Regions from separate parts of the Zongyangia acetica genome, predicted to be linked through region 3. Evidence: predicted binding sites of a transcription regulator. Region 3 holds the regulator's gene; each other region holds the start of a gene.
What was found. The regulator HrcA, encoded in region 3, represses chaperone genes, less so after heat shock. The targets are predictions, from matches to a motif close to TGTTAGCACTCNNNNNNNNNGAGTGCTAACA.

Region 1: WGC32_RS07395 (Hsp20/alpha crystallin family protein) is a predicted target of HrcA. The motif match lies at 5,935-5,965, and genes of this name have one in related genera.
Region 2: clpB (ATP-dependent chaperone ClpB) is a predicted target of HrcA. The motif match lies at 4,099-4,129, and genes of this name have one in related genera.

What each region holds. Positions count from the first base shown of each region.
Region 1 is NZ_JBBEWN010000006.1:160,947-169,127, reverse strand. Features, by position in the region: gene WGC32_RS07425 (DNA topoisomerase (ATP-hydrolyzing) subunit A) at 1-1,895, shown strand, start outside; gene secG (preprotein translocase subunit SecG) at 2,144-2,389, shown strand; gene rnr (ribonuclease R) at 2,595-4,715, shown strand; gene WGC32_RS07410 (DUF2508 family protein) at 4,842-5,144, shown strand; gene WGC32_RS07405 (pro-sigmaK processing inhibitor BofA family protein) at 5,101-5,397, shown strand; gene WGC32_RS07400 (GNAT family N-acetyltransferase) at 5,449-5,874, shown strand; gene WGC32_RS07395 (Hsp20/alpha crystallin family protein) at 6,099-6,521, shown strand; RNA gene rnpB (RNase P RNA component class A) at 6,596-6,954, opposite strand; gene gdhA (NADP-specific glutamate dehydrogenase) at 7,228-8,181, shown strand, end outside.
Region 2 is NZ_JBBEWN010000013.1:45,505-53,685, forward strand. Features, by position in the region: gene WGC32_RS11935 (class II fructose-bisphosphate aldolase) at 347-1,267, shown strand; gene clpB (ATP-dependent chaperone ClpB) at 1,351-3,981, opposite strand; gene WGC32_RS11945 ((2Fe-2S)-binding protein) at 5,735-5,935, opposite strand; gene WGC32_RS11950 (ferritin-like domain-containing protein) at 5,935-6,447, opposite strand; gene WGC32_RS11955 (hypothetical protein) at 7,045-7,284, shown strand; gene WGC32_RS11960 (TrkH family potassium uptake protein) at 7,359-8,181, shown strand, end outside.
Region 3 is NZ_JBBEWN010000002.1:208,467-216,647, reverse strand. Features, by position in the region: gene dnaJ (molecular chaperone DnaJ) at 1-934, opposite strand, end outside; gene dnaK (molecular chaperone DnaK) at 1,031-2,869, opposite strand; gene grpE (nucleotide exchange factor GrpE) at 2,962-3,528, opposite strand; gene hrcA (heat-inducible transcriptional repressor HrcA) at 3,569-4,633, opposite strand; gene hemW (radical SAM family heme chaperone HemW) at 4,818-5,939, opposite strand; gene lepA (translation elongation factor 4) at 5,999-7,807, opposite strand; gene WGC32_RS02790 (hypothetical protein) at 7,934-8,181, opposite strand, start outside.

The DNA of each region.
Region 1 (8,181 bases), on a different contig from region 3:
TGCTGCATCCTTATATTGATTCGAAAGGAAACTTTGGCAAGGCATATTCGAGGGATATGGCTTATGCCGCCTCCCGCTATACGGAGGTCAAGCTGGCTCCAATTGCGGCCGAGCTTTTTGCTGATATTGACAAGGATACCGTAGATCTGGTAGACAATTACGACAACACCATGAAGGAACCCTCCCTTCTGCCGGTTACCTTTCCCTCCATTTTGGTCAACTCCAACGTGGGTATCGCCGTGGGAATGGCCAGCGCCATCTGTCCCTTTAACCTGGGGGAGGTTTGCGACAGCACCATTGCCCTGATGAAAAATCCAGAGCATGACCTGTTTGAAACCCTGAAGGGACCAGATTTTCCCGGCGGCGGGTTCATGCGCTATGATGAGAAGGAACTGGAACGGATGTACCGTACCGGCCGTGGCTCCATAAAGGTACGGGCCCGGTATACCTATGATAAGTCCGGCAACCGGATTGAAATTACCGAGATTCCCCCTACGACCACGGTAGAGGCTATTATGGACAAGGTAGTGGATCTGATCAAATCCGGTAAGATCAGAGAGATCTCAGACATGCGGGACGAGACGGACCTGTCGGGACTGAAAATCACCATCGACCTGAAACGAGGGGTAGATGCGGAAAAGCTGATGCAGAAACTTTTCCGGATGACCCCCCTGGAAGACAGTTTTTCCGCTAACTTTAATGTGCTCATCGGCGGCACACCGAAGGTCATGGGGGTTTATGAACTCATTGAAGAATGGGTGGCCTTCCGGCTGGAATGTGTGAAGCGCAGGCTTTACTTTGATCTCAAAAAGAAACAGGATAAACTCCACCTGCTTTTGGGGTTATCCAAGATCCTCCTCGATATTGACAAGGCGGTGAGGATTGTCCGGGAAACCGAGGAAGAGGAAGAAGTTGTTCCCAACCTGATGATCGGCTTTGGTATCGACGAGGTACAGGCTGAATTTGTGGCGGAAATTAAGCTGCGCCACCTCAACCGGGAATATATTCTCAAGCGGACCGCGGAGGTAGAGGATCTTAAAGCGGATATTAAGCGCACAGAAGAGATCCTAGCGGATAAGAAAAAAATCAAGGCGGTCATCATTGAGGAGCTGAAAGCGGTCAAGAAAAAATACGCTCAGCCTCGAAAGACCATGATTATCTATGTGGATGAAGCAGAGGAAACCGAGGTGGAGGAGGAAATTCCCGACTATGCAGTCAACCTTTTCCTGACCCAGGAGGGATATTTTAAGAAAATCACCCCCCTTTCCCTGCGGATGGGTGGCGAACAGAAGCTCAAAGAGGGCGACGCTATCAGCACTTCTGTGGAGAGCACGAACACGGCTGAGCTTCTCTTCTTTACGGATCGTCAGCAAGTTTACAAGACCAGAGCCTGTGAGTTTGATGACCAAAAAGCCAGTGTCCTGGGTGAATATATCCCTGCTCGTCTGGGAATGGACGAGGGAGAGAGTGTGGCGGCCATGATCGTCACCACCGATTACAGCGGATACTTGGTTTTTGTTTTCCAAAACGGCAAGGCGGCCAAGGTGCCCCTCTCCGCCTATGAAACAAAAACCCGCCGGAAAAAATTGACAACTGCATACAGTGACAAGTCGCCTCTTGTGGCGGTTTTCTATGTCAAAGCGGACTGCGAACTCTTGCTCAAGGCGTCCAGCCAGCGAATGCTTCTTGTGAATACTGCGCTGATTCCCGTCAAGACAACCAAGAGCACCCAAGGCGTTCAGGTGATGACACTGCGGAAAAATGCTTTTGTGGAGCAAGCGGTAGAATACAAGGACGATATGCTCACAAGCCCCCACCGCTACCGGGCAAAGAACTACCCAGCTGCCGGTGCACTGCCAAAGGCAGAGGATTTGGGAGAGCAGTTGACCTTCTAACAAAAAAATCGGACGGTCCGGCATAACCGGATCCGCCCGATGATAGCTTTACATATCGTGCAAACGCAGTGGATGATGTGTAAGGCCAGTAATAGTATGTGTCTCCTCGTGCTTTTTAGTCAAGTAAAAAATGGGAGGACTCCCAGATAAAATATCAAAAAGTGAGTTTTTCTCTTGCAAAGTAAAGAGAATTATGCTATTATATTACAAGTTAGCTTTCGGTAGCATTGGGGTTTGGAGGTGATACAATGGGACCTCTTGAGATAGCCGGTGGCATACTGCTCATTCTTACCAGCATTATTTTGATTATCGTTGTATTGCTCCAGGAGAGTAATTCCAGTGGAATGAACGCGATGACAGGTGCGACAGATTCTTACCTTGGCAAGAACAACAGCCGTACCTATGACGCTATGCTCAGACGCATTACAAGAGTGGTAGCGATTATTTTTGTTATCGTGACCATTGCAGTAAATGCAATCGCCGTTTTCATGTAGAAGACGATCTGTTAAAAACCCTGCGAAATCCGCAGGGTTTTTTTACGTCTCTGTCTTTCTATAGAATTTATAATGAATGGGTAAAATTTTGGGAAAACTGGTGTTGAGCATAAGAAAATGATAGCCTTTTCAAAGGTAATAGGCTAGAATGAAGACAGAGATTGACGCGTGACAAAGCCGGAGAGACCGGTGTGGAGGAAATATGGTGAAAAATATAGATCAACCCGGATATGGTGAAAAAATCCTTGGCATTGTGGCCAAGGGAAAGCGAAATCCTGTGAGTGTGGAAGAACTCACAAGAAAACTCAAGGTGCCCAAGACAGGGGAAAAGGCATTTGAGCATGAACTGACCCAGTTGGTAGAGGCTGGGGAGCTATATTATAAACGGAAAGGGTTTGTCCTTCCAAGGGAAGTGGGACTGACGCCTGCGCAGGTGGTGAGGGTCAACAGTACCTACGGCTTTGCCCGCCCTGTGGGTGCGGACGGTGACCTGTTTGTTCCCGGTCGGGCTCTCATGGGTTCCTTGCCGGGAGATGTGGTGCTGCTAAGGACCTATCCTTCTCGGAAAGAGGGTTCTTTGGGGGAAGGTGAGGTAGTATCCATTGCCAAAGCAGCAGCCTGCCGTTTTACCGGTGTTGTCTCACAGAACCAGGACTTTCTTGAGGTGGTGCCGGATAAGATGCTGGGGTTTCCAGTGCGGCTGGTATCGGGAAAATCCAGCCGATACAAAGCAGGGGACAAGGTCCTCTGTGAAATTGTCTCTAGGGGCTCCCGCCACTATAATCACAGAGCTAAGGTCATAGAGGTCTTTGGATCTTCCCTGAAAGCGGACAACTGTGCAAAATCCCTGATCCGGTTAAATGAGATTAGCATAGAATTCCCGGCTGTGGTATCTGAGGCGGCGCAGCGGTTGAACGACGCTGGAATCCACCCCAAAGAGCGGGCCAGCCGATTGGATCTGCGCGACGAGATCATTTTTACCATCGACTCGGCGGACAGCAAGGATCTGGACGATGCAGTCTCCATCCAAAAGACAAAGGATGGCTGGGAACTGGGGGTCCATATTGCGGATGTAAGCTATTATGTTCATCCTCAAAGCCCCCTGGATAACGAAGCCTATGCCCGGGGCACCTCCATCTACTACGCTGATCAGGTGATCCCCATGCTGCCCAAGGCCCTTTCTAATGGGATTTGCTCCCTCAACGAGGAGGAGGACCGGCTGGCATTCTCTTGCTTTATGAATTTGGATACCCAGGGGAATCTCGTCAGTTTTGATTTTAAAAAGACACTGATCCGTTCCAGAGTCAAGGGGGTATACAGCGAGATCAACGCCATCCTGGCAGGAGAGGCAACCCCGGAAATTCTGGAAAAATACAGTGCCGTTATGGACTCCATCCATCTGATTGATGAATTGTGCAGCCTCCGGTTGAAAAAGAAGCGGGAAAGAGGGGCCATGGATCTGGAGACCAGTGAATCCAAGATTATTTTGGATGAAAACCGGAATGTCAAGGAAATCAAGCCCCGAGGGACTGGGCGCAGTGAGAATATAATTGAAGAGATGATGCTCCTGGCCAACGAGTCAGCAGCCACCTTTGCGCTGGAAAAGCGCCTTCCCTTCTGCTTCCGGGTTCATGAACCGCCTTCTCCCGACAAGCTCCAGAATCTCGCGGAGTTGCTTGCTGCCATCGGACAGAGTAAGCGGGACATCCAGCCTGGCGTTTCTCCGACCCGTCTGGCTCAGGTGCTGGAGGGTGTCCGGGGAACCAAGTACCAAATGATTGTGAACAGCCAGATGCTGCGCACCATGTCCAAGGCAAAATACAGTGAAAAGAATATCGGGCATTTTGGCCTGGTGCTTCAAAACTATGCACACTTTACCTCACCTATCCGCCGTTATCCGGACCTGTTTATCCATCGGGTTATGTCGGCATATTTGGCAGGTTCCAGTGAGGAAAAGCTGCAAAAGCGCTTTGGCAAGGTGGCAGGTCCTACCGCCAATCAATCCAGTGAGCGGGAACTCATCGCTATGACCATCGAGCGAGACTGTGAGGACTGCTATAAGGCGGAATACATCCTCCGCCACCTAGGGGAAGAGTTGGAGGGCGTTGTTTCCTCCACCACCAATTTCGGCATCTATGTCATGCTGCCCAATACTGTGGAGGGCCTGGTGCGGGCTCAGACCCTGGGCGAAACCTTCCAGTATGATGGGCGGATGGAATATAAGGATATGATGTCCCCCAGAAGATACCGTATTGGAGATACAGTTACGGTCAAGGTGCTGGGAGCCGATGTTTCAGCGGGAAAAATTGATTTTGAATTTGTATAAGCAAAGGCTCCGAACTGGGTTCGGAGCCTTTTGTTGTTAGGAAGTTTTTTACAGTGATCCTGTATAATTTTTGCATATCAGCCAAGGCTACCCACATACAATGAAATTGAAGGGTGGGCTTGTATCATGGAAGGTATTCTCCGATCAAAAATCATGCCATGGAGCAAAGGAATATCCACGCCCAGAGCAGAAGAAACCAACCGCATTATTGAGGATATCAAGGCCGTGCTGGAAATGATTGATCGCGCGGAACAGCGCTTTAATCAGGAACAGGACGAAGACCTGCTGGAGGCTTGTATCTATGAAAACAAAGCTCTGGCCGCTCGATATCGCTATTTGATCAAGGAAGCCAAACGCAAGGGTATCACCTGGGACCCCGCCCAACATGGAATTCAATTGGAAGGGGTGTATAGCTCATGGGATAAGTGAAATCGTCCTCATCGCCGCCATTTTTTTGTCCGCAGGGATGCTGGTAGCCTTGTATGCCAGAAGAAAAAACCCGGTTTCCGCCTATTTTACCCATGCCCTTTGTGGATTTTTGGGTCTCGCAGCGATTCATCTGACTACAGGATACACCGGTATTGCCATCGGAATCAATCTATTTACCTGTCTGGTGACAGCCCTTTTAGGGCTGCCTGGAGTGGTGACCATGTCTATCCTACATTTTGTCTGGGCAATCTAAAGAAGATTTGCTATAATAAAAAAGGACAAAATAGAGCAAGGATGTGACAGGATGTTCAAAGCCAAATGGTATGAGGACCTCCATCTGCCGGAAGATGCAAAGATGATTCGGGATGAGGTCTTTGTCAAGGAGCAGAAATTTCAGGATGAATATGACGATATGGAAGTGAAAGCGCTGCATCTTGTCATCTATGACGAGGAAAACCAGCCAGTCGCCACAGCGAGGATGCTCCCTTGGGAAGAAAACAGCTATAAATTTGGCCGCATTGCTGTACGCAAGCCATGGCGGGGACAAGGCCTAGGCCGGATCCTCATGGAGGAGCTGGAGAAAAAGGCGGTTTCCTTGGGTGGAAAGCAAGCGCTGATCGGCGCTCAACAGCAGGCTCGTGGCTTTTATGAAAAGTGCGGCTACATAGCATATGGGGATGAGTACTATGAAGAATATTGTCCTCACATTCACATGAAAAAGCAGATTTGAATCCAGAGGAAGACGTTGGTCTTCCTCTGGATTTCTTTTTGTTTTGCTGATTTTTGCAAATTTTAGCACTCTATTTATATGAGTGATAAAATTAAAGGTTTGTTCTTATTTTATGTGTTGTTTTGTAACAGGTGGGGCCTATAATGACAATTGTCAAAAGGATGAAGGACATCCGAAAGACAAAATCATAAAAGAACCAAATGATATAAATGGAGGTATGACTTATGTTTGATCTGTTACCGTTTGAACGCAGAAGAAATGATATGATGAATTTCTTTGGTGACTGGGGAAAGGACTTCTTCGGTGAAATGGGAGATCAGATCTCCGCATTCCGTACCGATATTATGGACAAAGGGGACCGTTATCTCTTGGAAGCCGAATTGCCAGGCTTTGATAAAAAAGATATTGACATCGATATCAATGGCGATACATTGACCATCAGCGCCAAACACGAAGCCAGCAAGGAAGACAAGAAGGACAATTACATCCGCCGGGAGCGCAGCTACGGTTCCTTTGTCAGAAGTTTCGATGTCTCCACCATTGATGCGGCAAATATCAAGGCCGCCTATAACAACGGCATTTTGGAACTGACGCTGCCCAAGCTGGCAGAGCAAAAGCCTGAAAGCCGGAAAATTGACATCGGCTAATTACTATACAGCATTGTGTTTACATCTCCCAAAACAAAAAGGCGTCCGCTTAAGCGGACGCCTTTTTGTTTTGTAGCATGACCAAGCATATAAGCCGAGTTCTGTATTTGACAACGATCTATCTAGGCCTTACGTCGCCATAAGGCTCCAGCCACCTTCTCGAGGACACGCCGGGCCGGCGCTTGATGCCCTCCCTGTGGTGTTGCTCCGGATAGGGTTTACATAGCCGTCCAGTCTCCTGGACGCTGGTGAGCTCTTACCTCGCCTTTCCACCCTTGCCAGCGGGGAAAACCACGCTTTGGCGGTATCTCTCTGTTGCACTTTCCCTAGAGTCGCCTCCGGCTGCCGTTAGCAGCTATCCCGCCCTTTGGAGCTCGGACTTTCCTCGGAAACGGCCTTACGGCACTGTTCCCGCCGTTGTCTTGCCTGCTCATGGATGATATGATAACATACGGCGGGAAATTATACAAGTTTTCTCGGAAAGCTGCGTTTGAATTTTGATTCATTTTTATGAAATCACAGAGTAAGGTGAAACGAAAAAATTTAATCTTGCATATAAATTGTGTAAAACTTTACATTCTTCGCAAAAATTGAGGATTAATCCTGAGAATCTGCATGAATTTAAAAAAAAGTTGCAAAAAATTCTTGCATTATCGCGTTAAAGTAGTTATAATAATAACCAAATTTGATAAAGGGGAGCTAAGCTATGGCGTTTAAAAGTGAGTACCTCAATAACGTATACGAAACAGTATGCAAAAGAAACAGCGGCGAGCCCGAATTTTTGCAGGCTGTCAAGGAAGTTCTGGAATCTTTCGAGCCAGTGGTAGAAAAACGCCCTGACATCGTAAAATCCGGCGTGATCGATCGTATTGTGGAGCCGGAGAGATTTATCCAGTTCCGTGTATCCTGGGTTGACGACAGCGGTAAGGTTCAGGTTAACCGTGGTTTCCGCGTCCAGTTTAACTCCGCGATCGGCCCGTACAAAGGTGGACTGCGTTTCCATCCCTCTGTATGCGCCTCCATCATCAAATTCCTGGGCTTTGAGCAGATCTTTAAGAATTCCCTCACCGGCCTTCCCATGGGCGGCGGCAAGGGCGGTTCTGATTTCGATCCCAAGGGCAAATCCGACGGCGAGATCATGCGTTTCTGCCAGAGCTTTATGACCGAGCTTTCCAAACACATTGGTGCAGACACCGATGTGCCGGCTGGTGATATCGGCGTTGGCGCACGGGAAATCGGCTTCCTGTACGGTCAGTACAAACGTCTGCGCAATGAGTTTGTAGGCGTTCTCACCGGCAAGGGCCTTTCCTATGGCGGTTCTCTGATCCGTACCCAGGCCACCGGCTATGGACTTCTCTACTTCACCAAGGAAATGCTCCAGTGCATGAAGAATGAAACCTTGAAAGATAAAACTGTTGTCGTCTCCGGTTCTGGTAACGTGGCTATTTACGCTACCGAAAAGGCACAGGAGTATGGCGCAAAGGTTGTTGCCCTTTCTGATTCCTCCGGTTATGTTTACGATCCCAACGGCATTCAGCTGGATGTTGTTAAGCAGATCAAAGAGGTAGAGCGTGGAAGAATCAGCGAGTATGCAAAACGCGTACCTGGTTCCACCTACACCGAAGGCTGCCGTGGTATTTGGAGCATCAAATGCGACGTG
Region 2 (8,181 bases), on a different contig from region 3:
GGCGAAAGCCGACGATTTTTTCGAATTGAGCGGGGGACTCCCTCAGGTCTCGCCCCCGCGAATCGAGGAAAAATCGCCGCCCATACCGCAGGGAAAGCAGCGAGCCTCATCAGGGGGATATCCAAGGGGGGTAGCCCCCTTGGATCACTTTTGCATCCTTTTCTTGAGAGAAAAGGATGTGCCCGCCCCGGCATGAGGGGCTGCCCGCTAGGGCCGCGTCATGCCCGCCGCAGGAGTGGTACTTGTTCCCCCTTTGGTGGGATGAAGGGAATTTTCTTGACAGAAGCCCAGCGGGGAGGCTACAATATATGTAAAGTCATTATCATCTATTTAGGGAGGTAGCACTATGTTAGTCACTATGAAGGAAATTCTGGATCGGGCAAGCACAGGCAATTACGCTGTCATCGCCCCCAACGTGTTCTGTGAAATTGACACCCGGGCTGCCATTGCAGCGGCGGAGAAGCTCAATTCCCCCATGATTATCGATCTGAGCGTCGGTTCTACCAAAGATATTGTTGTCACCGGCCGCAACCTGGTGGACATCGCGAAACAAACCGCAGTTCCTGTTGCGGTGAACCTGGATCACGGCGGCGACGTCCACAAGAGCTTTGACGAGGTCACCGAGGAGATCATGCAGGCCATTACCGCCGGCTTTACCTCGGTGATGGTGGACCGTTCCAGCCTGCCCTATGAGGAAAACATTAAAGAGACCGCTATCCTGGCCAAAATCGCCCATTCCATGGGTGTGACGGTGGAATCGGAACTGGGCCATGTAGGCTCCGGCTCCAAATATGACACCGACGGTTCCTCCATGTATACCGACCCCGCTATGGCCAAGGACTTTGTGGAGCGCACCGGCATCGACTGCCTGGCTGTAGCGGTAGGCACGGCCCACGGCGTATACACCTCCACCCCCAAGCTGGACTTTGACCGGATCAAAGCCATCAAAAAAGAGGTAGGCAACCTGCCCCTGGTCGTCCATGGCAGCTCCGGCGTCCCCTATGCCGATCTTGCCAAAGCCGGAACCATGGGTATCAACAAGGTGAATATGGGCTTTGACTTTATGGATAACATTGCCAAATCCCTCCAGAAGCGGGACTTCTCCGGGGCAAACTCTTACAACGTATGGCAGTACATCCAGGAGGCCTATATGGAAAAGGCACTGGAGATGATCGAGTACTTAGGCTCCAAGGACAAGTCCTGGAAGGTAGAAGGAACCTACTGCACCGCCGCCAGCAAACTGCTGGGCGAAGGCGGCGAAGGCTGATTCCCCTGAGAAAGAAAAAAGCGCGATGCAGAAAGCATCGCGCTTTTTTTATAACAACCCAAGGGGATAACCCCGGCTTGGGATTATATTTGGGTGGTTTGGAGAGGCGCCGGGGGGATGACCTCCACCGTCAGCTTGCCGTCCTTGAAATCGATGATCATCCGGCTGCCGGGCTGGATGTCCTCGGCGATGATCTGGCGGCCGATGAGGGTCTCCACATGATGCTGGACAAACCGCCGCAGAGGCCGCGCGCCGTAGACAGGATCGTAGGCGCTGTCGATGATGAAGTCCTTGGCTTCCTCGGTGAGCTGGCAGGAAAGCTGCTTGTCGGCAAGGCGCTCGTTTAAGTCCTTCACCAGCAGGTCGATGATCTGGGTGATATCCGCCTTGGTCAGAGGCTTATAGAAGACGATCTCATCCAGCCGGTTGAGGAATTCAGGCCGGAAAGAGCGTTTGAGCAGTTCGTTCACCTGATCCTGGGCCTCCTGGGTGATGCTGCCGTCCTTGTCGATGCCGTCGAGGAGGAACTGGCTGCCCAGGTTGGAGGTCAGGATGATGATGGTATTCTTAAAGTCCACGGTGCGGCCTTGGGAGTCGGTGATCCGGCCGTCGTCCAGCACCTGGAGCAGGACGTTGAAGACGTCGGGATGGGCCTTTTCCACCTCGTCGAAGAGGACCACGGAGTAGGGTTTGCGGCGGACGGCCTCGGTGAGCTGGCCGCCTTCCTCATAGCCCACATATCCCGGAGGCGCTCCGATGAGGCGGGAGACGGAGTATTTCTCCATATACTCGCTCATATCGATCCGGACCATGTTGCGCTCGTCGTCAAAGAGGCATTCGGCCAGGGCCTTGGCAAGTTCGGTCTTGCCCACGCCGGTGGGGCCCAGGAAGAGGAAGGAACCGATGGGACGGTTGGGGTCCTGGATGCCGGCCCGGGAGCGGATGATGGCGTCGGTGACCCGGGAGACGGCTTCGTCCTGGCCGATGACCCGTTTGTGGAGGATCTCATCCAGGTGGAGGAGCTTCTCCCTCTCCCCTTCCATGAGCTTTGCTACAGGAATGCCGGTCCACCGCTCCACAATCCGGGCGATCTCCCCTTCGGTGACCTTATCCCGGAGCAGGGAGTCTTTCTTGCTGCTCTGGGCCAGGGATTCCTGCTCCTCCAGCTGTTTTTTCAGGGCGGGGAGCTTGCCGTATTTAAGCTCGGCGGCCTTGTTCAGGTCGTATTCCCGCTCCGCCTTCTCAATCTGGCCGTTTAACTGCTCCAGCTGCTCCCTGAGCTTCTGGACCTTGCCAATGGAGGCCTTTTCGTTGTCCCATTTGGCCTTCATGGCGTTAAACTGCTCCCGCATCTCGGCCAGTTCCTTCTGGATCTCCTTCAGATGCTCCTGGGAGAGGGCGTCCTTCTCTTTTTTCAGGGCCGCCTCCTCGATTTCGTGCTGGATGATCTTTCTCTGGATCACATCCAGCTCGGTGGGCATGGAGTCGATCTCGGTGCGGATCATGGCGCAGGCCTCGTCCACCAGGTCGATGGCCTTGTCGGGGAGGAACCGGTCGGTAATATACCGGTTAGACAGGGTGGCGGCGGCGATGATGGCGCTGTCCTGGATCTTGACCCCGTGGTAAACCTCATACCGTTCCTTCAGGCCACGGAGGATGGCGATGGTGTCCTCCACCGTGGGCTCGCCCACCATCACCGGCTGGAACCGGCGCTCCAGAGCCGGGTCTTTTTCAATGTACTGGCGGTACTCGTTTAAGGTGGTGGCGCCGATACAGTGGAGCTCGCCTCTGGCCAGCATGGGCTTTAACAGGTTGCCGGCGTCCATGGAGCCTTCGGTTTTGCCGGCGCCTACAATGGTGTGAAGCTCATCGATAAAGAGGATGATCTTCCCTTCGCTCTTTTTGATCTCCGCCAGGACGGCTTTCAGCCGCTCCTCAAATTCGCCTCGGTACTTGGCGCCGGCAATGAGGGCACCCATATCCAGGGAGAAGATGGTTTTATCCTTTAAGGAATGGGGCACGTCCCCCCGGACAATCCGCTGGGCCAAGCCCTCGGCAATGGCGGTTTTGCCCACGCCGGGCTCGCCGATGAGGACCGGGTTGTTCTTGCTCTTTCTGGAGAGGATCCGGATGACGTTCCGGATTTCGTCGTCCCGTCCGATGATGGGGTCCAGCTTCTGGTTCCGGGCCCGCTCCACCAGGTCGTCGCCGTATTTCTTCAGGGCGTCGTAGGTTTCCTCCGGGCTCTGGCTCATGACCCGGGCGGAACCCCGGACCCCCATGAGCACCTTGAGGAAGCCGTCCTTGGTGATCCGGTAGTCCCGGAAGAGCTGTTTCAGATTAGAGTTGGCCTGGGAAATCAGGGACAGGAAGATGTGCTCCACCGAGACATATTCATCCTTCATGTTGTCGGCCAGCTTTTCCGCCTGGATCAGGGCCGTGTCTACATCCTGAGAGACATAGACCTTCTCCGGATCCCGGCCCGGGCCGGACACCTGGGGCAGTGCGTCGATCATCCCCTCCAGCCGGGAGGTCATGGCGCCGGCGTCCACCTGCATCTTCTGCAGCAGCTGGGGGATTAAGCCTCCCTCCTGGGTCAGGAGCGCGTAAAGCAGGTGCTCCTGGGAAATCTGCATGTTCTGATGTTCTATACTGATCTGTTGTGCCGCCTGGATGGCCTCCAGGGACTTCTGTGTAAATTTCTGCGCGTTCATAAAGTTCCCTCCTTTTCGGGGCTGGGCAGGGCTTTCCAGGCCCCACCTGTGCCAACGATACTTAGTATACCGGTCAGCTGTGAAGAAATCACAGAAACTTTATGGCGAAACTGTAAAAATTAGCACTCGAATATTGAGAGTGCTAATTTGTAAAGAATGAAAGACTTTTTCCAGAAACCGGAACGTGGAAAAGCTTGGGGGAAACAAAAATTATACAGATTGCAAACGGGGATTTTATCCTAGATCTTGTGGATTTATTTTTTTAAAAATCCAGAAATTGTAGATATGCTACGGCGGGTATTAAAATCGAGTTTTAAACATATTCCACCGACTTTTCCACTGGTTTTGTGAAAAGTCCGGATTTCCAGTTGATAACTTGGTGGAAAGCGTGGAAACTTCTGACTGCTTGTCAGGAGAAAACCGCATAAGTTCAAAGTTTTTTCAAAATTTGCTTTTCCAGTTTTCCCCCAACAGGCGGTGGAAAAGGGAAAAAAGGGCTGTTGTGGAAAAATTCATATCCAGATCTTGCCCTCCCATTACATTTTGTATACATTCTTTGCGAAAAAGAGAGAATCCCCCGCCAGTGCTTTCCACAGCTGGCAGGGGATCCTTTTTGGGCAAAAAAGATGACGGGTTACAAAGCAACCCGTCGCAAGTAAAGGTAGTATGGAGTTAATTATAAAGGAGGGGGATTGACAGAGAACCCAGAACCGAAATTCTGTTGTTCTCTATGGCTTTATTATATCAGGTTCCCCAAAACGGTGGTGAATAAAATGAAAATAAAAATGACGAAATTCTTGAACACCAGCTGCCGCTGGGGGATATTGCGCTGTGGTGTCGTTCGCAACAAAATCGCGTGTGCCGCGGACGGGCAGTGCCCGCTGCCACCACCTGCCGGTGGGGGATATCGCGTTTATGTGTCAGTCGCAACGCAGCTGCGGGCAACGCGGGCGGTGTTGTGAACAAGACCAAGGGCGCGTCATCCCGCCCCGGAAGGGGCCGCCCATACTGTTGGGAAAGCAGCGAGCCCCATTAGGGGGATATCCAAGGGGTGCCCCCTTGGATCACTTTTGCATCCTTTTCTTGAGAGAAAAGGATGGCGGACAGTGTCCGCAGCCAGATGGCGCTGTAGTGCCATTGGCAACAAAAACGCGTGCGACGCGACAGTATTACAAATAAAGCCAGAGGCGCGACCTGCTCTCCGCAGGAGCGCGGCATGAGCGCAGAACACCTGCCGGTGGAGGATGTCGCGCTGATGTGTCAATCGAGACCTATTTGCGTGTGACGCGGCAATGTCACGAATAAAACCGAAGGCGCGTCATCCTCGCCGGAAGGCGCGGCGGGTCGCCGCAGCCGAGTCGCATTGTGGCACGATTCGCAACAAAAACGCGTGGGTCGCGGCAATGTTGCAAATAAAACCAGAGGCGCGACCTGCTGACCGCAGGTCCGCGGCATGAGCGCAGAGCCAGCCGGCTACCGCTGGGGGATATCGCGCTGGCGGGCAGTGCCCGCTCCCGAGTCGCGGATAAGCGCTGTCAGTGACCTATTTGCGTGCTTCGCGAACAGTGTCGCAAATAAGTCTTAGAGCGCGTCATGCTCTCTGAGGGAGCATGGGCGGTTTCGGCGGCAGCCGAGTCGCGTTGTGGCGCTATTCGCAACAAAAATGCGGGTGTCGCGACAGTAGTTTCAACTAGACCGTGGGCGCGACCTGCTCTCCGCAGGAGCGTGGGTGCAAAAACAGGAGCCTCCTATTTCAGGAGGCTCCTGTTTCAAGGTCCGCGGACCTTAACTTTTTGATTAGTTTTTTCACCTTGGCCTTGCATTTGCCGCAGGAACTCCCCGCCTTGGTCAGGGCTTTGACCTCTTTATAGGACTGGGCCCCTTGAGCCACAGCCTGGGCAATATCCCCTTTGGTCACCTTGCGGCAGGGGCAGACCACCTTATGGGGGTTCATTATAATACCAGGGATGGAGCGGTGTAGACACGGGCCGCCAGCTCAGAATCCAGCATATACAGGCTCTTGGGATCGCCGCCGAACAGATCCATCTTCTTGATCAGGTCGTCGGCGTTCTTCTCCTCTTCCCCCTGCTCCTTGACAAACCAATCGAGGAACTGCATGGTGCGGAAATCCTTGACGCTGTAAGCGGCGTCATAGATGTTGTGGATCAGGCTGGTCACATACTGCTCATGCTCCAGGCCGGCCACCAGAGGATCCTTCAGCGCCACCAGCTTTTTGTCCGGCCGGTCGATGGCCTCCAGCGTCACCTTAGCGCTGTTGTTCTGCATGTATTGCATAAAGAGGAGAGCGTGATCCCGCTCCTCCTGAGCCTGGACATTGTACCAGTTGGCAAAGCCGTTCAGGCTTGCATCGGTGTAGAAATTGGCAAAATCCAGATAGAGATAGGCGGAATAAAATTCCTTGTTGACCTGTTCGTTTAACAGTGCAGCTACTTTGGCATCCAACATAAAAATACACTCCTTTTTCTGTTTGTTTGCCTTCAGTATAGCACCGCTAACAGTGGTATACAAGGTTTTTACCAAAATATACACCGAAAAAGTATACAAACTTTATGGAGAAAAGAGTCCCTAGCGGGCAGCAAGACGCGCCCTGGGTTTTTTGTTAGCGACACTGTTCGCGGCGCACGCGACTAGGTTACCAATTGCGCCACAGCGCGACTTGGCGGCGGCGACTCGCCGCCCGCGATGCCCGCAGCTGAGTTGCGATTGACACATAAACGCGACATCCCCCGGCGGTAGCCGGGGGAAATTTTCGTTTCAGATGTACTTGACTTCCTATAGCAAGTCCATTATACTATAGATCGCTGGAATAAGCGGTGGAGTCTGTCATAGGGAGTAATATCGTCTCTATTTATTCGCAGTGTTTGCTTTTGAAAAGCTGAGTTATCGGCTATTTTTTGATGAATTGCGAGGGACAGGACTTCCACAGCGGGGTTTTGTCCTTTCTTTATAAATACAGAAGAAACAGAGATATATTTCCGAATCGACTTCTTTCCATGGTTGTTTGAGGGAAAGAAAAGTCTGAGGAACATAAGGAGTCTGGCGATGATGGATCAGGTTCTTGCAACATACAAACACTTATTGGGCGCAGTCGCTCCAGGCCCTTGGGCCGGGGTTTTATGGGCCTTCTATTTTTTTGTAAAAGGATCGGTGGATAAAATTCGGGACAGGCAGGGTGGTGGTTCCCTGGCGGGACGAAAAACCCTGAGTTGCCATGGATATTGGCCGGATTCTTTTGTACCCATGCTGCGTACTGGTTTTCAATGCGCTCCTATGCTGCAATGAGAAGCACGGATGAAAATAATGAGAGAGAGAAAGGTTGGAAAACATCGGGTGTATTGAGAATCCCGGTATCAAAAATGAAACATTTTATATTTTCCATCAAAAAACAGCCTCCCGGCAGGCTGATTGTCATGGGATTTGCCCTGGTCATCTTACTGGGAACCGCCCTGCTCCTGCTGCCGGTTTCGGTGAAGGATGGGGCTACGGTTACCTTTATTGACGCTCTGTTTACATCAACCAGCGCCGTTTGTGTGACGGGGCTCATCGCCATTGATGTGGCCGACCACTTTACCGCTTTTGGGCAGACGGTGGTGGCGGCCCTCATCCAGATCGGAGGTCTGGGTGTGACCTCTATCGGCGTGGGGCTCATTCTGGCCGCTAGAAAGCGGGTGGGCATCAAAGGCCGTGTGCTGGTCAAAGAGGCCTTTAACGTGGATGGCATCAAAGGTATGGTGCGGCTGGTGAGGTCGGTGCTGCTGATGACCCTCTGCTTTGAGGTGGTGGGGATGGTGCTGAGCCTTATTGTCTTCGCCCAGGATTACCCCTTCCCCCACGCCCTGGGCATCAGCGCCTTCCATTCTATCGCCGCCTTTAACAACTCCGGCTTTGACATCCTAGGAGGGCTCCGCAACCTGACCATCTATCCGGACAACCTGCTGCTCAACCTGACCACCTGCGGGCTGATCATCTTCGGCGGCTTGGGCTTCCTGGTCATTCTGGATGTTTTGAAAAAACGGTCCTTTAAAAAGCTGACCCTCCATTCCAAGGTGGTCATCACCACCACCATTGTCCTGTTGGTGGGTGGGACCCTGCTGCTGAAGGCCACCGAGGATATCACCTGGCTGGGGGCGTTTTTCCAGAGCGTTTCCGCCCGTACAGCGGGCTTTTCTACCTACAACA
Region 3 (8,181 bases):
TGTATTTCACCTTGCCGTCGATGGTGGGAACTACCACCTCGTCGCCAAAGACCGCCTGGGTGAAGGTGATGGGGATTTCACACCAAACATCGAAGCCATCCCGGTCGAAGATGGGGTCGGGCCGGACGCTGACATTGACGTTCAGGTTACCGGCAGGCCCGCCGTTGATGCCCATATCCCCCTGGCCAGATACAGCAAAGGTTTGGCCGTCATCGATACCGGCGGGGATGTTGACCTCGATGGTCTTGTTGACACGAACCCGACCCAAGCCGTTACAAGCCGTACAGGGATCGGAAATGATTTTTCCTTTACCGGAGCACTTGGAGCAGGTCCGGGTGGAGTTGATGACGCCGAAGGGGGTCCGCTGGGTCACCCGTACCTGGCCGGAGCCGTGACAGTCAGGACAGGTCTTGATGGCGTCGGCATTTTTGGCGCCGGTGCCGCCGCAGGTTTTACAGGTTTCCAGCCGGGAAATCTTCAGCCGTTTGGTACAGCCTTTGGCCGCTTCCAAAAAGCTGAGGACGATGGAGGAGCGCAGGTCGTTACCCCGTACAGGTCCGTTGGGGTTCCGAGAACCGCCGCCTCCGCCAAAGCCACCGAAACCACCGCCGAAAAAGCTGTCGAAGATATCGCCCAGATCGTCAAATCCAAAGCCGCCTGCACCGCCATAAGCTCCCGCGCCGCCTGCGCCCGCCCCATAGGACGGGTCCACGCCGGCGTGGCCGAATTGATCGTAACGCGCGCGCTTTTCAGGATTGGAGAGGACCTCATAGGCTTCTCCAACCTCTTTGAATTTGGCTTCTGCTTCCTTATCTCCTGGATTGAGGTCCGGGTGATACTTTTTTGCAACTTTACGATATGCTTTTTTGATCTCGTCCTCCGAGGCGCCCTTTTCGACGCCAAGGACTTCGTAATAATCTCTCTTTTCTGGCAAATTGATCACCCTTACGTATGAATTGTCACAAACCACCTGCACAAGATAAGACCGGGTATAGGCCCAGTCTTATCATCGCGCAGCTGTTTTAGTATATTACTTGTTCTGGTCTTCGTCAACCTCTTTGTAGTCGGCGTCCACCACGTTGTCATCGTGGGGAGCTTCAGCGCCAGGGGCAGCGCCGCCTGCAGCCTGACCGGCTGCTTGGGTCTGCTGGTATACTTTGGAGGAGACTTCATAGAACTTTTTCTGCAGCTCATCCTGGCGGGACTTGATGGCCTCCAGATCGGTGCCCTTCAGCGCTTCTTTCAGGGCGTCTACCTTGGCCTGGACATCCGCTTTATCGGCGGCGTCGATCTTGTCACCCAGGTCGGTGAGGGTTTTCTCACACTGATAGACCATTTGGTCTGCGCCGTTTCTTACATCGATTTCCTCACGGCGCTTTTTGTCCTCAGCGGCATACTGCTCAGCCTCTTTGACTGCCTTTTCAATGTCCTCCTTGGACATGTTGGTGGAGGAGGTAATGGTGATGTTCTGCTCCTTGCCGGTGCCGAGATCTTTTGCGGTAACATGGACAATGCCGTTGGCGTCGATGTCGAAGGTTACCTCGATCTGAGGCACACCCCGGGGCGCAGCAGGGATGCCGTCCAGACGGAACATACCCAGAGTCTTGTTATCTTTCGCCATCTCACGCTCACCCTGGAGGACATGGACCTCAACCGAAGTCTGGCCGTCAGCAGCGGTGGAGAAGATCTGGGACTTCTTGGTGGGGATGGTGGTGTTGCGGTCAATGATCTTGGTGAAGACACCGCCCAGGGTTTCCAGGCCCAGGGACAGAGGGGTAACATCCAGCAGCAGCAAGCCTTTGACGTCGCCGCCCAGGACGCCGCCCTGGATAGCCGCGCCGATGGCGACGCACTCATCGGGGTTGATGCCCTTGAAGGGCTCTTTGCCGGTGATCTTCTGAACTGCTTCCTGAACAGCGGGGATACGGGTGGAACCGCCTACCAGCAGGATCTTATCAAGATCAGAAGCGGACAGGCCGGAGTCGGACAGAGCCTGGCGTACCGGACCCATGGTGGCTTCCACCAGGTCAGCGGTCAGTTCGTTGAATTTTGCCCGGGTCAGGTTCATATCCATGTGTTTCGGGCCGGTGGCGTCTGCGGTGATAAAGGGCAGGTTGATGTTGGCCTGGGTGACGCTGGAAAGCTCGATTTTTGCTTTCTCCGCCGCCTCTTTCAGCCGCTGCATCGCCATTTTATCGCCGGTCAGGTCGATGCCGTTTTCTTTCTTAAACTGGTCGGCCAGATAGTTGACAATCCGGTTATCAAAGTCATCGCCGCCCAAGCGGTTGTTGCCTGCGGTGGCCAGTACTTCCTGTACGCCGTCGCCCATTTCGATGATGGAGACATCGAAGGTGCCGCCGCCCAGGTCGTAAACCATGATCTTCTGATCGTTTTCTTTATCTACGCCGTAAGCCAGTGCTGCGGCGGTGGGCTCGTTGATAATTCTCTTGACTTCCAGTCCGGCAATCCGGCCGGCATCCTTGGTAGCCTGGCGCTGTGCGTCGGTGAAGTAAGCCGGTACGGTAATAACCGCGTCATAGACCTTTTCGCCCAGATAGGCTTCTGCGTCAGTCTTCAGCTTTTGCAGGATCATAGCGGAAATTTCTTGGGGAGTAAAGCCTTTGCCATCAATATTTACCTTATAGTCAGAGCCCATATGGCGTTTGATGGAGCTGACGGTGTGATCCGGATTAGCGATGGCCTGACGTTTTGCAACCTGTCCTACCAGACGCTCACCGTTTTTAAAAGAGACAACAGAAGGTGTTGTCCGGTCGCCTTCCGCGTTGGGGATGACGACAGCCTCGCCGCCTTCCATAACGGCGACACATGAGTTTGTAGTACCTAAGTCAATACCAATGATTTTTCCCATAATCAATTCCTCCTCGAATCTTACATTCGAATTCTATACTTTTCAGTTCGTTATATTCTGCATTTATGTGAAAGGCCCAGGGCCTTTGCTTCTTAATTTGCAACCTTCACCATGGCGTACCGCAGGATTTTGTCGCCCATCCGGTAGCCTTTCTGGAAGACCTCTACCACCTGGGACTGGCCCAGGGAATCGTCGTCCACATGCATCACCGCGTGATGCAGCGTTGGATCAAAGTCTCCCTCGGTGGGATTGATCTCCTCAATTCCCAGCTTTTTGATGGTTTCCAGCAGTCCGTCGTAGATCATCTGCACTCCCTTGCGGAAGTTCTCGTCGGTGCTTTCGGTGGCCAGGGCACGCTCGAAATTATCCAGCACCGTCAGAAACTGAGCTGCGGTATCCGCCTTGGCGTCGGTATAAATCTGATCCTTTTCCCGCTGGGAACGCTTGCGGAAGTTGTCAAATTCGGCCATGGAGCGCAGCAGCTTATCGTTGAGATCCTTGACCTGCTCTTTGAGGGCCTCGGTTTCGTCGGGAGCCTTTGCCTCCTGCTCTGCTTGGGCGCTTTGAGAAGGGGTTTCCTGCTCGGTGCCCGCTGCCTCCTGCTGGGAAGCAGTTTCCGGCTCGGCGGCCTCCGGGCTCTTGTTTTTCTTTTCGGCCACGTCAATGTCTCCTTTCGGTTTTCATGATGTATGTGAAATGTTATTCGTTGGATGATGAAGACGTCTCCGGCGTGATATCCTCCTCTTCGGAAATTTCGGTGAGAAGCCGTCCCAAGGTGTCGGCAAAATACTGGATGTGGGGGATGAGTTTCGGATAATCCATCCGCACCGGCCCCACAATGCCAATGATGCCGGATCTGGAAGAGCCTACATTATAGCGGGCGATGACAATGCTGGAATCGGCAAGCTCTGATTTTCCAGCTTCTTTGCCGATGGAGACGTTTTTATCCTTCATCTCCTCGTTGATGAGCCGGAGCATTTCATCCCGCTTGTTGAGAAAGGTCAGAAGGTCGTGCGCTACAGGGGTGAACTCCTGATAGGTAAGCAGATTGGTTTCTCCTTCTACGTAGTAGCGCCCGGCGTAAATCTGCCGGCACAGATCGAAGATACAGACCAGCAGCGGCGTGAACACCCGGGAATATTCTCCCAGGGCCACAGCCACCGATTGAAGGTAGAGCTTGGAAACGCCTTCCAAGGATTGACCTCTGAACCGGGAGTTGACATATTTCCGGAAGAAATCCAGCACCTGGGGGGTGACGGCAAAATCCACCCGGCAGACCTTGCTCTTGACCACGCCGTTGGAGGCGATGACCAAGACCACCAAGGTCCTGGGCCCGGAGGGGATAATGTCGATCCGGCGCACCGTTACATCCTCCGGCGTCATGGTGGAGGAAACGGTGACACAGTGGGTGGCTTGGGCCAGGGCCGTAGCCGCGTCTTCTACCAACTGGTCGGGATCGGGGTGCTGAATGTTAAAGAGCGCGTCAATTTCCGCCTTTTCTGCGGCGGTCAGGGGCTGGGTCTGCATCAGGTTGTTGATGTAGAGCCGGTATCCCTTGTGGGAGGGCACACGCCCTGCTGAAGTATGGGGCTGTTCAAGATAACCCATCTCAAACAGGGCCGCCATTTCGTTGCGGATGGTTGCGGGGGAGATTGCGTAATCCATCACCGACGCCAGCAGCTTGGATCCTACCGGCTCACCGGTTTTGGTGTAAATCTCGATGATCGCTGAGAGGATTTGCATCTTCCGTCTATCCAGTTCCACAGCGTATCACCTCTTTTTGCTATTTTAGCACTCTTGATTATGGAGTGCTAAATCTTACAGTTATCAATGTATCACTTCTCTTTTAGTATGTCAAGGGACTTCATAGTTTATTTACAAAAATGTTGGCAATCGTCCACAGAGACTGCCAAAAAAGAAAACGCGGCTGTTTTTCGGCCGCGTTTTTTTAACAGGAGATAGTATTCAAGAGATGAGAAATAATGCTGTTGGAGAGGAGAAACCCCTCCGTCGTCAGGGAGAGATGATGTCCGTTTAGACAAAGAAGACCCCGGCGCTCCAGGGGCGGACAAGCCCTTTCCAAAGGGGAGACGTCAACGGAAAACCGGCTGCCCAGCTGATCCAGGTTGATCCCCTCTGCCAGCCGCAGCCCCAGCATGAACTCCTCGAAAAAGCCGCCCCCATCGCAGACGCCATCAAAGGGGATGTCTCCGAAGCCGGGCGCTTTACAGAAGGATTCCAGGTCCCGTGGCAGGGCAAAGCGGCTGCCGCCGTAGTAGGAATGGGCGGCAGGGCCAAAGCCCAGATATTCCTGGCACCGCCAGTATTTCAGGTTGTGGCGGCTCTCATAGCCCGGTTTCGCAAAGTTGGAAATTTCATACTGATGAAAGCCCAAGGAGGAAAGCCCCTCCACCGCGGCCAGATACAGATCGACCTGGGTATCCTCGTCGGGGATTTGGGAGAGAAAGCGGGGGGAGTTGTAAACGGTGCCCTCCTCTACCTTTAAAATATAGGCAGAGATATGGGTGGGCTTTAGGGAGGCGGCAAAATCCAGCGTTTGGGAGAGGGAGGGGGCTGTCTGTCCGATGACCCCCAGCATGACGTCCAGGGAGATGTTGTCTATCCCGCCCTGCCGGGCCAGCTCCACCGACTGGGCCACCTCTTCCCGGGTGTGGCGGCGGCCCAGAAGGCGCAGTTCGGAGGAAACGGCCGACTGCATGCCAAAGCTCACCCGGGTAAAACCAAGCCTCCCTAAGGCGGCGATGGTATCCCCCTCAGCGGCTCTGGGATTGGCCTCGGCGGTGATTTCACAGTCCTTAGAGAGTGGGAAATGGGCGGCCACCGCCTCCAAAATCCGGGAAAGCCGCTGGGATCCCAGCAAGGTAGGGGTGCCGCCTCCCAGATAAACGGAGTCCGCCTTTTCCGTGGGGGCGGTAGCAATATGACGGAGCAGGGCGGCGGTGTAGGCATCCATTGCCTCATCGCCGCCCCGGAGGGAATAGAAATCGCAGTAGGGGCATTTGGAGCGGCAGAAGGGAACGTGGATGTAAATGCCGATGGGCTGGGGCATCCAAAGACCTCCTTTGAGAAAAAGGCCGCCGCAGGTCGCGGCGGCCGGTTTTGACAGATTTAGTCGTCCAGCTTGAGGACAGCCATAAAGGCCTCCTGGGGAACCTCCACAGTACCCAGCTGGCGCATCCGTTTTTTGCCTTCCTTCTGTTTTTCCAGAAGTTTCTTTTTCCGGGTGATGTCGCCGCCATAGCACTTGGCCAATACATCCTTGCGCATGGCTTTGACCGTCTCCCGAGCGATGATCTTGCCGCCGATGGCCGCCTGGATGGGCACCTCAAACATCTGGCGGGGAATATTTTCTTTGAGCTTCTCGCAGATCCGGCGGGCCCTGGGATAGGCGTTGTCGGCAAAGACGATGAAGGAGAGGGCGTCTACGATCTCGCCGTTTAAAAGGATGTCCAACTTGACAAGACGGGAGGGAACATAGCCCTTCATCTCATAGTCGAAGGAGGCATAGCCTTTGGTCCTGGACTTGAGAGCGTCGAAAAAGTCGTAGACAATCTCCCCCAAAGGCAGGTCGTAGTGAAGCTCTACCCGGTCGGTGTCAAGATACTTGGTATCCTTGTAGACGCCTCGCCGCTCCTGACACAGCTCCATGATGTTGCCGATATAGGCGGTGGGGGTCAGGATGTTGGCGGCGACCATAGGCTCCTCCGCATCCTGGATGGTGGCAGGGTCGGGGAAGTTGGTGGGGTTGTCGATATAGACAGTCTCCCCGGAGGTGAGGATGACCTTATAGATAACGCTGGGAGCGGTGGTAATGATGTCCAGATTAAACTCCCGCTCAATCCGCTCCTGGATGATCTCCATGTGGAGCAGGCCCAAAAATCCGCATCGGAAGCCGAAGCCCAACGCCACCGAGGTTTCCGGCTCAAAGGAGAGGGATGCGTCGTTGAGCTGAAGCTTTTCCAGGGCCTCCCGGAGATCCGGATATTTGGCCCCGTCGGCAGGGTAGATGCCGCAGAACACCATGGGGTTGACCTTCCGGTAACCGGGCAAGGGTTCCGCCGCCGGATTTGCCGCGTCGGTGACAGTGTCGCCCACCGTGGTGTCCTGTACCGTTTTAATGCTGGCGGTGATGTATCCCACCTGTCCGGCGGAAAGCTCCTCCAGAGGGATCAGGTTGGTCGCCCCCATGGCACCGGCTTCCACCACAGTGAACTCGGAGCCGGAAGCCATCATCCGGATGGTCATGCCGGGGCGGACCGTCCCCTCCATGACCCGGACATAGACAATGACGCCTTTGTAGCTGTCGTAATAGGAGTCGAAGATCAGCGCTTTCAAAGGGGCTTGGTCATCCCCCTGAGGAGCGGGGATATCGGTGACCACCCGTTCCAGCACCTCTTCGATATTGATCCCCGCCTTGGCAGAGATCCGGGGAGCATCTAGGGCGGGAATGCCGATGATGTCCTCGATTTCGTGGCAGACCCGGTCTGGATCCGCGGCGGGCAGGTCGATTTTGTTGATGATAGGCACGACCTCCAGGTCGTGCTCAATGGCAAGGTAGGTATTGGCCAGGGTCTGGGCTTCAATGCCCTGGGAGGCGTCCACCACCAAAAGGGCCCCTTCGCAGGCGGCTAAGGAGCGGGAAACCTCATAGTTAAAGTCCACATGTCCCGGGGTATCGATGAGATTAAAACAGTAATGCTCCCCGTTTTTGGCCTCATAATCCAGCCGGACGGCCCGGGCTTTGATGGTAATGCCCCGCTCCCGTTCCAGCTCCATGTTGTCCAGAATCTGGTCCTCCATGTCCCGCTGGGCCACGGTGCTGGTCATCTCCAGCATCCGGTCGGCCAGGGTGGACTTGCCGTGGTCTATATGTGCGATAATGCAGAAGTTGCGGATGTGTTCGCGGTCATACTGCAACAGTGATCACCTCTTCGCCGTTGTCTAAAGCGCCCCTAGGCAGGGCGGAATCCAAGGGATTTACAGCTCATTATAGCACAACAAAAGCGCCCTTCGCAACAGAGATGGGGCGCTTTGGTGAAATATTCAAAAGGGAAGAACCTGCTGCCAGTCAAGCCCTCCGGCGTAGGAGATCAGATCGGGGATAAACCGGTAGCGGATGGGGATGAGGGCGCGAAAGGGGTAGACAGCTTCCCGGATATCCGTAAAGATGCCGGTATCCAGGGTGTAATCCTTGCCCAGCCAGGTGATATTGGCCTGATTTTCCCCTGTCCTTTCAACCAGAAGCAGGGCGTTGTCATCGCCGAAGCCACGGGCGCGGGAATGAATGTCAG